3 regions of the Shewanella sp. 10N.261.52.F9 genome follow, and region 3 is predicted to be linked to each of the others. Evidence: predicted binding sites of a transcription regulator. Region 3 holds the regulator's gene; each other region holds the start of a gene.
The links. The regulator LexA, encoded in region 3, represses DNA repair genes until DNA is damaged. The targets are predictions, from matches to a motif close to TACTGTATNNNNATACAGTA.

Region 1 (3,255 bases), on a different contig from region 3:
CTTGCTTTAGCGGCTGCAGTTGAAGCGTGTTTACTTAATGCTTGGCATAATGAAGGCAAATCAGTCACTCTGTTGCCAACACTGCGAGTTGAAAATATCTGTTTCTTGTCAGCTCTTGCTTCATCCCAAGTCTTGCACACTTCGCCGTTTAGCTCTCGTACCGTTCGTTCAAGTTCAATACTGAATTGCTTTCTGGCGATGCCGGCTTTCATTTGTGACAAGGCATAAGCATTGTGAATGTTCATTGTAGCGAGCCTTTTAGCTATGCGGCCGCCAACGCCCCAGACATCATTGGTTTTCATGGTTTTTAAAATTGCTGAACGTTGCTCATTGTTAGTAATGGCGCAAACGCCATTATAACCAGGGAGTTTTTTTGCAGCATGATTAGCGACTTTGGCTAAAGTAAGTGTCTCGCCAATTCCAACACAAACAGGCAACCTCGTTTCTTTCCAAACGGCTCGCCTAAGTTTTAATGCGTGCTCAGTTAGGCAAGGTATAGCGGGGTAGCAGTGCTTAAACGATAAAAAAGACTCATCAATACTGTAGATATGCTGCTGTGGGGCAAAACGGCCAATCACCTCCATCATAGATGCAGATAAAGAGCCGTAAAGCTCATAGTTTGAAGACAACGCGATAATACCTTTTTGCTCACACAGCCTTTTGGCTTCAAAGTAAGGACCGAACTTTTTAATTCCCGCTTCTTTCGCCAATCTGTTGGCTGCAACAATACAACCATCGTTGTTACTCAACACAATGATGGGGCGGTTACGCCATTCAGGCCTAAAAACCTGTTCAGCACTGCAATAGAAAGAATTGGCATCGACAAGCGCATACATGATTAATCATTCTCAAGAATAGGGCTTTTACGATGACAGCGTATTGAGCGTATAACCACGCCTTCAACACTAAAGGTATCGTGTTCAAGGATAGGTGTGCTCATGTGCGCTTCGTTGGCAGACAAAAGCAGTCGGTTTACTTTATCGATAATCTTGCACACAAATGCGCCATTGTAGTTAGCAACGATAATATCTTGATTGCGCACATCAACATGCCTATCAACAATCAAGATATCGCCATCAAAAATACCAACGCCTTCCATAGAGTCACCATTGGCGAGTCCGATGAATGTTGAGCTTGGGTGCTCAATCAATAACTCATCAAGGCTCAGTGGAAGCTGTCTATAGTCGGTAGCAGGAGATTCAAAGCCTGTAATACCTGCACTGGCCGAAATTGGGATAATATTCATTCAAAAACAACGTAAACTGTATATTTATACAGTGTAGCGGTTTTTCATTGATAGTCACAATAAAGTTTGCAGCTTCTCAGGCTAAACGTCACGAGATAGGGCGTATAAGACGTTTTGCACAAAATTAGTCAGCATAAATTTTCGCCCATGTCTTTCTACTTTCGAGTTAGCGAGATCTTCGCTGGCTCACTTATGCCCCAATATTATTTTCACGAATCTAAATGGTAAATGGCACATGTAAGCTTTGACTATAGAAAAGCTAATGTGAAAGGTTTTGCGTACACCATAAGTAATGCCTGTCTTTTTTCTTTAAGCTCAATTCTTCCGATTCTACCTTCCTATAGCAAACTAAAATAACTGTAATCCTGTACAGGTATAATGAGCTTGATGAATCAGACAGATTTATCGATGCTAAAAAGTAAAATAATTGCATCGATAAATTTTTAACATCTGAAATAGCACTTGCTTATCATGCAGTTAGATTTCCGCTTTAATCTTACAAGAGACCCGATAAATGTTCTGCATTACTTTGCGGAGAAGGTAAATTCAAATTTGTTAACACCAGCAAGATTAACTGCTTTACATCAATGAGTTACGTTGCTAACTTTGACGTAAATTAAAAAAGTGCAGGGATTTATCCGAGACGCTGGATAATAAGCTGTTAGATTTATGAGGGAGTTTATGTCAACTATTGTCGAAGTTGTTTCAGAAGTTTTAAAAAATGAGTGGTGGTCTTCCGCTGGAATAAGCATTTTTGTCGCAGTAATAGCAGCTAAAGGATATGATCTACTTAAAAATAGTAATATTCATAAAGCTCTTTTAGAGTTACTAAAGCCAAGTAGTTCACTGAATTATGTAAAAGCATATTTAAGAACAATTGATGCAATCATACTTGGTACCATACCAAAAAAGTGGATATATAGAACGGTCGCTTTAAAAGTAAATTCAAGTCTACTCTCTTCCATTAGTATGATATCAGAAGAAATTGTAAAGGCATCTGAAGAGTCAAAGAAATCAAAAACAATTGTTGGCCTTATGTTAGGTGAAAAATTAAAAAACTCATCTAAAGCTCAGTTTTTCTTAGTTATAACTTTTATTTTAAATCTAGGCCTTTCTTTATTTTTCGAGCTTGAACTGAATGGTTTTGTATTTTCAGTTGTAGGAATAGGGATGCTAGGGATGCATATAGACCATAAGTTAATCGAGTACAGAGTGAAGCAAGGCTTGTATGGAACTAACTCATTTGAAGGAAGAGAAATAATTAATTTTATTACAGCTCACGCAAATAAAAGTGACTTTAATGATTCAGGCGGGCTTAAAAAAATAATACCAAATCCTGAATTAAAAAAAGAAGAAAGCAAAGATCATATTACAGACGGAGTTAAAATATGAACGAAGACGACCTAACAATATTTATTAGAAAGGCACTTAATATCTTATTTGTTTCAAATCCTCGAGGTACTAGTATTGGGGTTTTTATTGGTGTTATTTTAGATGGTTTAATAGGGTTATTCAGCCCCGCTCTTAAAACAATTGAATTTATAAGTATTTCAGCGATTAAAATATGGCATCTGATGGGACTAGGAGTTTTTTCAATGAACCTACCTGCATATTTACGAAGAAAACAAATAGATCCCTCTATAGTTAACGCTATGGAGTTTATTGAAGAACAGAAGACTAATGCAGGGATACCTGATTGGCAGGTTAAGCAGATGTACACAAACTTATTTCAAAAAGTATTGGAAAATATGTCTCTCGACTCTGAAAGTGAAGAAATTAGCAAAAAAATTAGAAATATTGTCACAGAACCTGATACTGAAAATAAATCTAACAAGTAATTAAACAGGGACAAAAAATAGTTGGCTTTTGCTCCTTCGTCGCTAATTTTAGCCAACAATTTTTTGCCCGTTAATTGGGCGTTATTTGCTTTACATCTATGGAGTATAAATTGACAAAGTTATTTGCTGGAATTGCAAAAGATGAAACAAACGCAGACATTGGCTGGATGA
Region 2 (3,255 bases), on a different contig from region 3:
GCAGAGGTTGTATTTAAAGGTGAAGCTCAGCGGGTCATTTTTGTAGAGGTTGGTGGCGAATACCCGGAGCAGAAATGGCACCTTGCGTTTATGTTACCAATCGATGTGATTGAAGCCCCTGTTACCGATGCTATCGTTAGTTCGATTTTGTTATCTATTCTAATTATGGCTTTAGTTGGTATTACTGTATGGGCAACACTGCTGCCATTTAGAAAGCAGATTAATAATCTACTCCTCGCGATGGAAGATATTGCACAAGGTGACAGCGACCTTGCAAAGCGTATCGATATCAATCGTGAAGATGAATTAGGTAAGCTAGGTGATGCCTTTAATCAGTTTGCGGCTAAAGTGCAGGGCATGCTGCAAGAAACCCGCGAACTCACTCTGCAAGTTGAGCAAGGTGTTGCAGCTGCCTCAGATGTTAGTGATCGGGCATTGGAGTCAGTGAGTCAGCAAAAGCAAGAGATTGCATCGGTTGCGACCGCAGCAACAGAAATGGCGCACACTAGCCAAGAGATGGCTGCCAGTGCGCAACGTGCCAGTGAATTTGCTGACAAAGCACAAGAGCAGTCGAGTGAGGGCAGCGTAATTGTAGCGCAGGCGACGCAAGGTATGCAGTCATTATCTGTACAAGTGATTGAAGCTGCTAAAGTCGTCAAACAACTGCGTACTCGTTCAGAGCAAATTGGTGAAGTGCTCAATGTTATTCGAGGCATTGCTGAGCAAACGAATTTACTGGCACTTAATGCTGCAATTGAAGCGGCGAGGGCGGGTGAACAAGGCCGTGGTTTTGCAGTGGTGGCAGATGAAGTGAGAACTCTTGCATCACGCACTCAAGATTCAACCGCTAATATTCAAGAGATTATTCAAACACTGCAGCAAAATGCCAATGAGGCTGAGCAAGTGATGGAGGCGGGAGTAGAGCAAGCGAATATTGGTCAAGACCTTACCGTTAAAGTAGAAGTTGCTTTAGATAGTATTACTAATGCAATTGAAGCTATTCAGCAGCAGACTATCGAGATCTCCGCTGGCGTGGGTCAGCAAGCCGTTGTTGCTGAAGAGGTTGCCTGTAATATTGAGAATGTACGTACACTATCTGACGAATCACTGGCAGCGAGTGAAGCTTTATCACATAACTTTGATGAGTTTGCTCAGGTCAGCGAGTCATTAGGCCAGAATATTAAACAGTTTAAGATCTAAATGGATTTTAAATAGACTAAAAAGGAAGCCAATGGCTTCCTTTTTTATTGCTTAGATTATTAAAAATATAAGGTTATTAAATCGGCTATAGGCAATATGGAAATGTTCGATTATTAGCTCCGAATTGATCTTCGACAAACGCTGTGGTGCGCTTTTTATTGAATACTGTTTTTATATACAGTAATATTCTTGGCGGAGGATATTGGCTTGCAAAAAATCATTCACGTCGACATGGATTGCTTTTACGCCGCAGTGGAAATGCGCGACTTTCCTGAGTTACGAGGGAAACCAATTGCAGTTGGTGGCCGCAGTGATCGCCGCGGGGTGATCAGCACCTGTAATTATGAAGCACGTCAATTTGGTGTGCGATCGGCTATGGCATCCGGATATGCCTTAAAGTTATGCCCAGACTTAATCTTGGTTCCTGGACGAATGCAAGTCTATAAAGAGGTTTCCAGTCAAATTCGTGCTGTATTTGAGCGCTATACAGATTTAATAGAACCCTTGTCTTTAGATGAGGCTTATTTGGATGTTACTGATAGTCCACACTGTAAAGGTTCAGCGACATTAATTGCAGAAGCGATTCGTGCAGACATATTAGCCGAGACGGGTTTAACCGCATCGGCAGGCATAGCGCCAGTTAAGTTTCTTGCCAAGATAGCGTCTGACTTAAATAAACCCAATGGACAATATGTGATCCGGCCAGAGATGATTGATGAGTTTGTGAAAACCTTGCCATTAATAAAAATTCCCGGAGTGGGTAAGGTTACTGCAAAAAAGTTGGCAGATCTTGGATTACACACTTGCTGCGATATTCAAGCCTTTCCTGAAGGCCAGTTAATTGAACGTTTTGGTAAGTTTGGCGCGGTATTGATAGAGAGAGCAAAAGGTATAGATAAGCGTGGCATTTCACCTAATCGTGAACGTAAATCAGTGGGTGTAGAAACCACTTTAGCAAAAGATATTCATACTCTTGAGCAGTGCCGTGCAGTGATGCCGCAACTTATTCAAGAGCTAGGGGCACGTGTTAGCCGTAGTGCCAAAGACAGAGTTATCCATAAACAGGTGGTTAAGCTTAAGTTTGAAGACTTTAAGCAAACTACGATTGAGCATCGTAGCGACGAGATCTCGGTAAACTTGTTTTATCAGCTACTTGAACAAGCGATGGAGCGACAACATGAACGCGGTATTCGTTTGCTTGGGGTATCAGTAGGTTTGGTACCTAATACAACCATAGTAGAGAGCGAAAGTGGCGACACTAGCCAAATGGATTTAGGTTTTTAACCTTTAATTTCTCTTGATAAATAACAAAGGCTACTTACTGCTAATCAATAGCTAAGTAGCCTTTGTTGTTCGTGCTTTAAAACTAATTGCGGTTAATTAGTCTTTAGCTGGAGTGCGTTCTAGTACTGCTAGCAACAGCTTCCAATACAGACCTACTGTAGTGATATTAACTTTTTCGTCTGGGCTGTGTGGGTAACGAATAGTCGGGCCAATTGAGACCATATCCATCTCTGGATAAGGTTTCTTAAATAGACCACACTCAAGGCCTGCATGGATCACCATGATAGTCGGCTCTTTGTTGTAAATCGCTTCGTAAGTTTCACGTACGCTTGCCATAACGGGTGAGCTGTTGTCTGGCTTCCAACCTGGGTATGCACCGCTGAACTCAACATTTGCACCAGCTAGGTTGGCAAGTGAGGTTAATACCCCTTCAACTTCGCTGCGGCCAGAATCAATTAATGAGCGGATAAGGCAAAGAATTTGTACGCTGTCGTTCTCAGTGCTGATCACACCAAGGTTAAGCGAGGTTTCGGTCACGCCTGCAACTTCATCGCTCATACGGATAACGCCGTTAGGGCAAGCGTTTAGCAGGTCAACTAAGATCTGCTGACAATCTTCGCTCATCACTTGCTTTTCGGCTGGAATTTCTTCAAGCGTGAGTAGGGTACCTGGATCGGCAATTGCCAGTTCTTCGCGCACTAGTGCTTGGAACTCACTGATACGAGTCTGCAGTAGTGTTAGGTTCTCTGGCGGGATCATAAAGCTGATAGC
Region 3 (3,255 bases):
TTCATTAATAAAACCGGGATTAGCATCTTTTTTAACGGCAAAAGCGGGTACCCACCAAGAGTGAATAACGTCTTCAGAAGTCATTAAAAAGCGCACTTTACGGTTAATAGGCAGCACTAATGGCTTATCAACTTCCAGTAAGTAGTTTTCGCCTTTAGTTGCATTGCCTTCAATTTGGTCCCTCGGAGTCGAAAGTAAACTGAAAAATGATATGTCTTTATCGAAGTAGCTGTAATGCCACTTCCATTGGGAACCCGTCACTTTAATGGTGAGATCGGCGTTACTGGGATCTTCCATAGCAATCAGTGTTTTGGTTGCCGGAATGGCCATACCGATAAGAATAATGAAAGGCACAACAGTCCATAAGATCTCGACTTTAGTGCTTTCGTGAAAATTGGCGGCAACAGCGCCTTTAGATTTGCGGTGGTTGATCATGGCATAAATCATTACGCCAAATACCACGATACCAATAGCACAACAGATGTAGAGAATTATCATGTGGAGGCTGTAGACCTGACCACTGATATCCGTAACACCTTTTGTCATATTAAGTGGCATTTCTGATGCAACAAGCGCGGGCGTAAATAGTAGCGCTAGCACACTATACAACAATTGCTTCACTAGACTTCTCCTCTGTCAACAAGACAAAGAAGAGTCACACAGTAAGTCTCTGCTCTATGTAAACTCTTCAGTTCCCAAAAAAGCAACGATGACTTCAAAGTGCGCGAGTGGTTTTGTCAAACTTGTCGTACTAACTTAATTACGACAGCGACTATTGTATATTCAGTATTTACTACTGCTTTGTATCACCACATTGGCACCTACGGCTGAAATATATCAGGCCGATTTCAGTCTCAATTTGAATCATAATTTGTTTGTTATCAAACTAAAGACCGACGACTAAATCGTTCGGATATAACAAAATATCGTTGTTATCACTTCCTACACTACTTGGTGTTTAAATATTGATCAAGATCACTTTTCGATTGATTTACCGAATAACGGAAATAAAAAAGCTCTCATATGAGAGCTTTTTTATTACTGTATTTCTTTACTAGAAAGAATAGATTAGCAAGGTTAGCAACAAAATTTATTAATGGATGCCACCAAACAGAGAAGCTTGTGAAAAAGCATTATCCTGTATGTTAATTGCGCTACTTGGTAAGTGACCATTTACATTTTCAGTATTATTATCGAGAGTGTTCTCGATAATAATGCCTGCTGCACGAGCACTTTTTGCCACAATTTGTAATCGTCTGCTATCGCGAGCATCAAGTGAGGATGTCCAAGTAATCACTGCACTAGAAGTGCCGCTAGTTAACGCCTTTTCCATTGCCCATAAGGTTTCAACTTCATCTTTTGCGTGGACTAATAAAATTCTGTCCATACGCACACCCGCTGCGGCTAACATTTGTTTATAACCAATATTTGGCGGGCTAATGAGTACAATCCAGCGACCCTGTTGGCTTAGCTGCGAAAGCTGTGCACTAATCTGTTTCAGTTCATCACGGCCTTGGGTTTGGGTAACCATAGTCGTGATGTCGTTGATAGGATTGTTTGCCAATGTGGTCGATGGCATATCTTGCCAAAGACCTGGGTGGCGCGGGCTTGTTCCCATTAGTTTATTCATTGCCAGTCTCCATTGCGGATCACACCAACAGCTAAACCTTCAATGCTTAAACTTTGGTTTGCTAGATCCACTTCAATTGGTGAGTAGTCTTCGTTTTCAGCGTGTAAGAAAACTTTATTGCCCTTTTTCTCAAAACGCTTAACGGTAACATCGTCTTCGACTCGTGCTACAACAACCTGACCATTTCGAGCCTGCTCTATCTTATGCACAGCTAACAGATCACCTTCGAGAATACCGATATTCTTCATGCTGTCACCGCGAACTCGCAGTAAGAAGTCTGCAGCAGGACGGAACATTGCTGGGTCAACTTGATAATGTTGTTCAACATGTTCTTGAGCCAGAATAGGTTCACCCGCGGCCACTTGGCCGATAAGTGGTAAACCTAAATCGGTTTCTTCAGTGCTTTCTTGGGTTAATTTAATACCACGCGAAGTGCCCGGCATAATTTCAATGCAGCCCTTTTTGGCTAGCGCTTTTAAATGCTCTTCGGCAGCATTGGCAGATTTAAAACCTAAACGTCGAGCTATCTCGGCACGGGTAGGTGGCATGCCTGTATCAGCAATATTACGTTTAATTAGCTCTAAAATTTCTGCTTGGCGTGGTGTTAGTGGTCTCATTATTAACCCTGTCTTTCTATACAGTACCTGTCAGTATATACAGTAATTTTATGAGTGCAAGTAATAACCAGATATAACTTTTTTCTAGGTGTGGGATCCAGTTTCAAATGAAATAAATCCAGCGATATGAAATTGATAACTTCTATCTCATCCGATATCCACTAGAGAGGTACTCGGTAATTGGCTTAACAGCCGTTTGATGCTGGTTAGCGTCCTTAATTGGTTGAATAGATCAGTTTCATTGTCTCCGGATTGCTGCGGATAATTTCATGTTATCTCGGTAAGAAACAATGTAGTTATGCGGATTTTAGTCGTTAAACTATTGATTTAACATTAGAGGTAGTTTCATTTCCAACTGGATCCCACAAAAGGATTCTATGACATTAATGGCACAGTGGACGGTCAACAAGATGAAATAAGCATGAACGTAATTTAATTGGGTGTTATCAGCAGTTTTTACATTTTTTGTTTGTAAGTCTTTGTTCTATAAATATACAAGTCGGATTATGTGTATAAACAATACAATCGCGCAAAGCGTTTCAATATCTGGTATTCTAGCGCCTTATTAGAAGCGACTAACATTGCATATAAACATGTCCAAACAAGACTCTCTTTGGTTTAAATCTTTACGCTGGTTGCAGCGCAAATTGGTGCACACTGTTGTTGTGCCTCACGATCCATTTGACGATCTCAATCTTGATCCGAGTAAGCCACTCGCCTATGTCATGAAAACGGAGTCCGTTAGTGATATTGCGGCTTTGAGTGAAATGACTGCCAAACTCGGATTACCAAGCCCTTATGAGGACTTGGAGGTTAATGGTGTTAAAGCGCCTAGAGTTGTTTGTTTAGAGGGCAGTAAGCCACTTTTTGGCCAACGAGAAGGTGGAGAGCAATATATTGATTGCTTCAAACGCCTACTCAGCGTGCATAAACAAAATCGTGAGTTAGATATTCAGTTGGTGCCGGTAAGCCTTTATTGGGGGCGTACTCCTGGTAAAGAAGATGACA

Region 1: AB4298_RS12740 (LexA family protein) is a predicted target of LexA. The motif match lies at 1,261-1,280, and genes of this name have one in related genera.
Region 2: dinB (DNA polymerase IV) is a predicted target of LexA. The motif match lies at 1,364-1,383, and genes of this name have one in related genera.

Annotation. Positions count from the first base shown of each region.
Region 1 covers NZ_JBFRNX010000017.1:99,694-102,948, reverse strand. Annotated here, with positions in the region: gene AB4298_RS12745 (Y-family DNA polymerase) at 1-836, opposite strand, end outside; gene AB4298_RS12740 (LexA family protein) at 839-1,246, opposite strand; gene AB4298_RS12735 (hypothetical protein) at 1,928-2,638, shown strand; gene AB4298_RS12730 (hypothetical protein) at 2,635-3,084, shown strand; gene AB4298_RS12725 (hypothetical protein) at 3,195-3,255, shown strand, end outside.
Region 2 covers NZ_JBFRNX010000023.1:373,960-377,214, reverse strand. Annotated here, with positions in the region: gene AB4298_RS15975 (methyl-accepting chemotaxis protein) at 1-1,200, shown strand, start outside; gene dinB (DNA polymerase IV) at 1,408-2,484, shown strand; gene AB4298_RS15965 (aminoacyl-histidine dipeptidase) at 2,581-3,255, opposite strand, start outside.
Region 3 covers NZ_JBFRNX010000008.1:218,165-221,419, reverse strand. Annotated here, with positions in the region: gene coxB (cytochrome c oxidase subunit II) at 1-621, opposite strand, end outside; gene AB4298_RS06795 (cell division inhibitor SulA) at 1,094-1,630, opposite strand; gene lexA (transcriptional repressor LexA) at 1,627-2,247, opposite strand; gene plsB (glycerol-3-phosphate 1-O-acyltransferase PlsB) at 2,841-3,255, shown strand, end outside.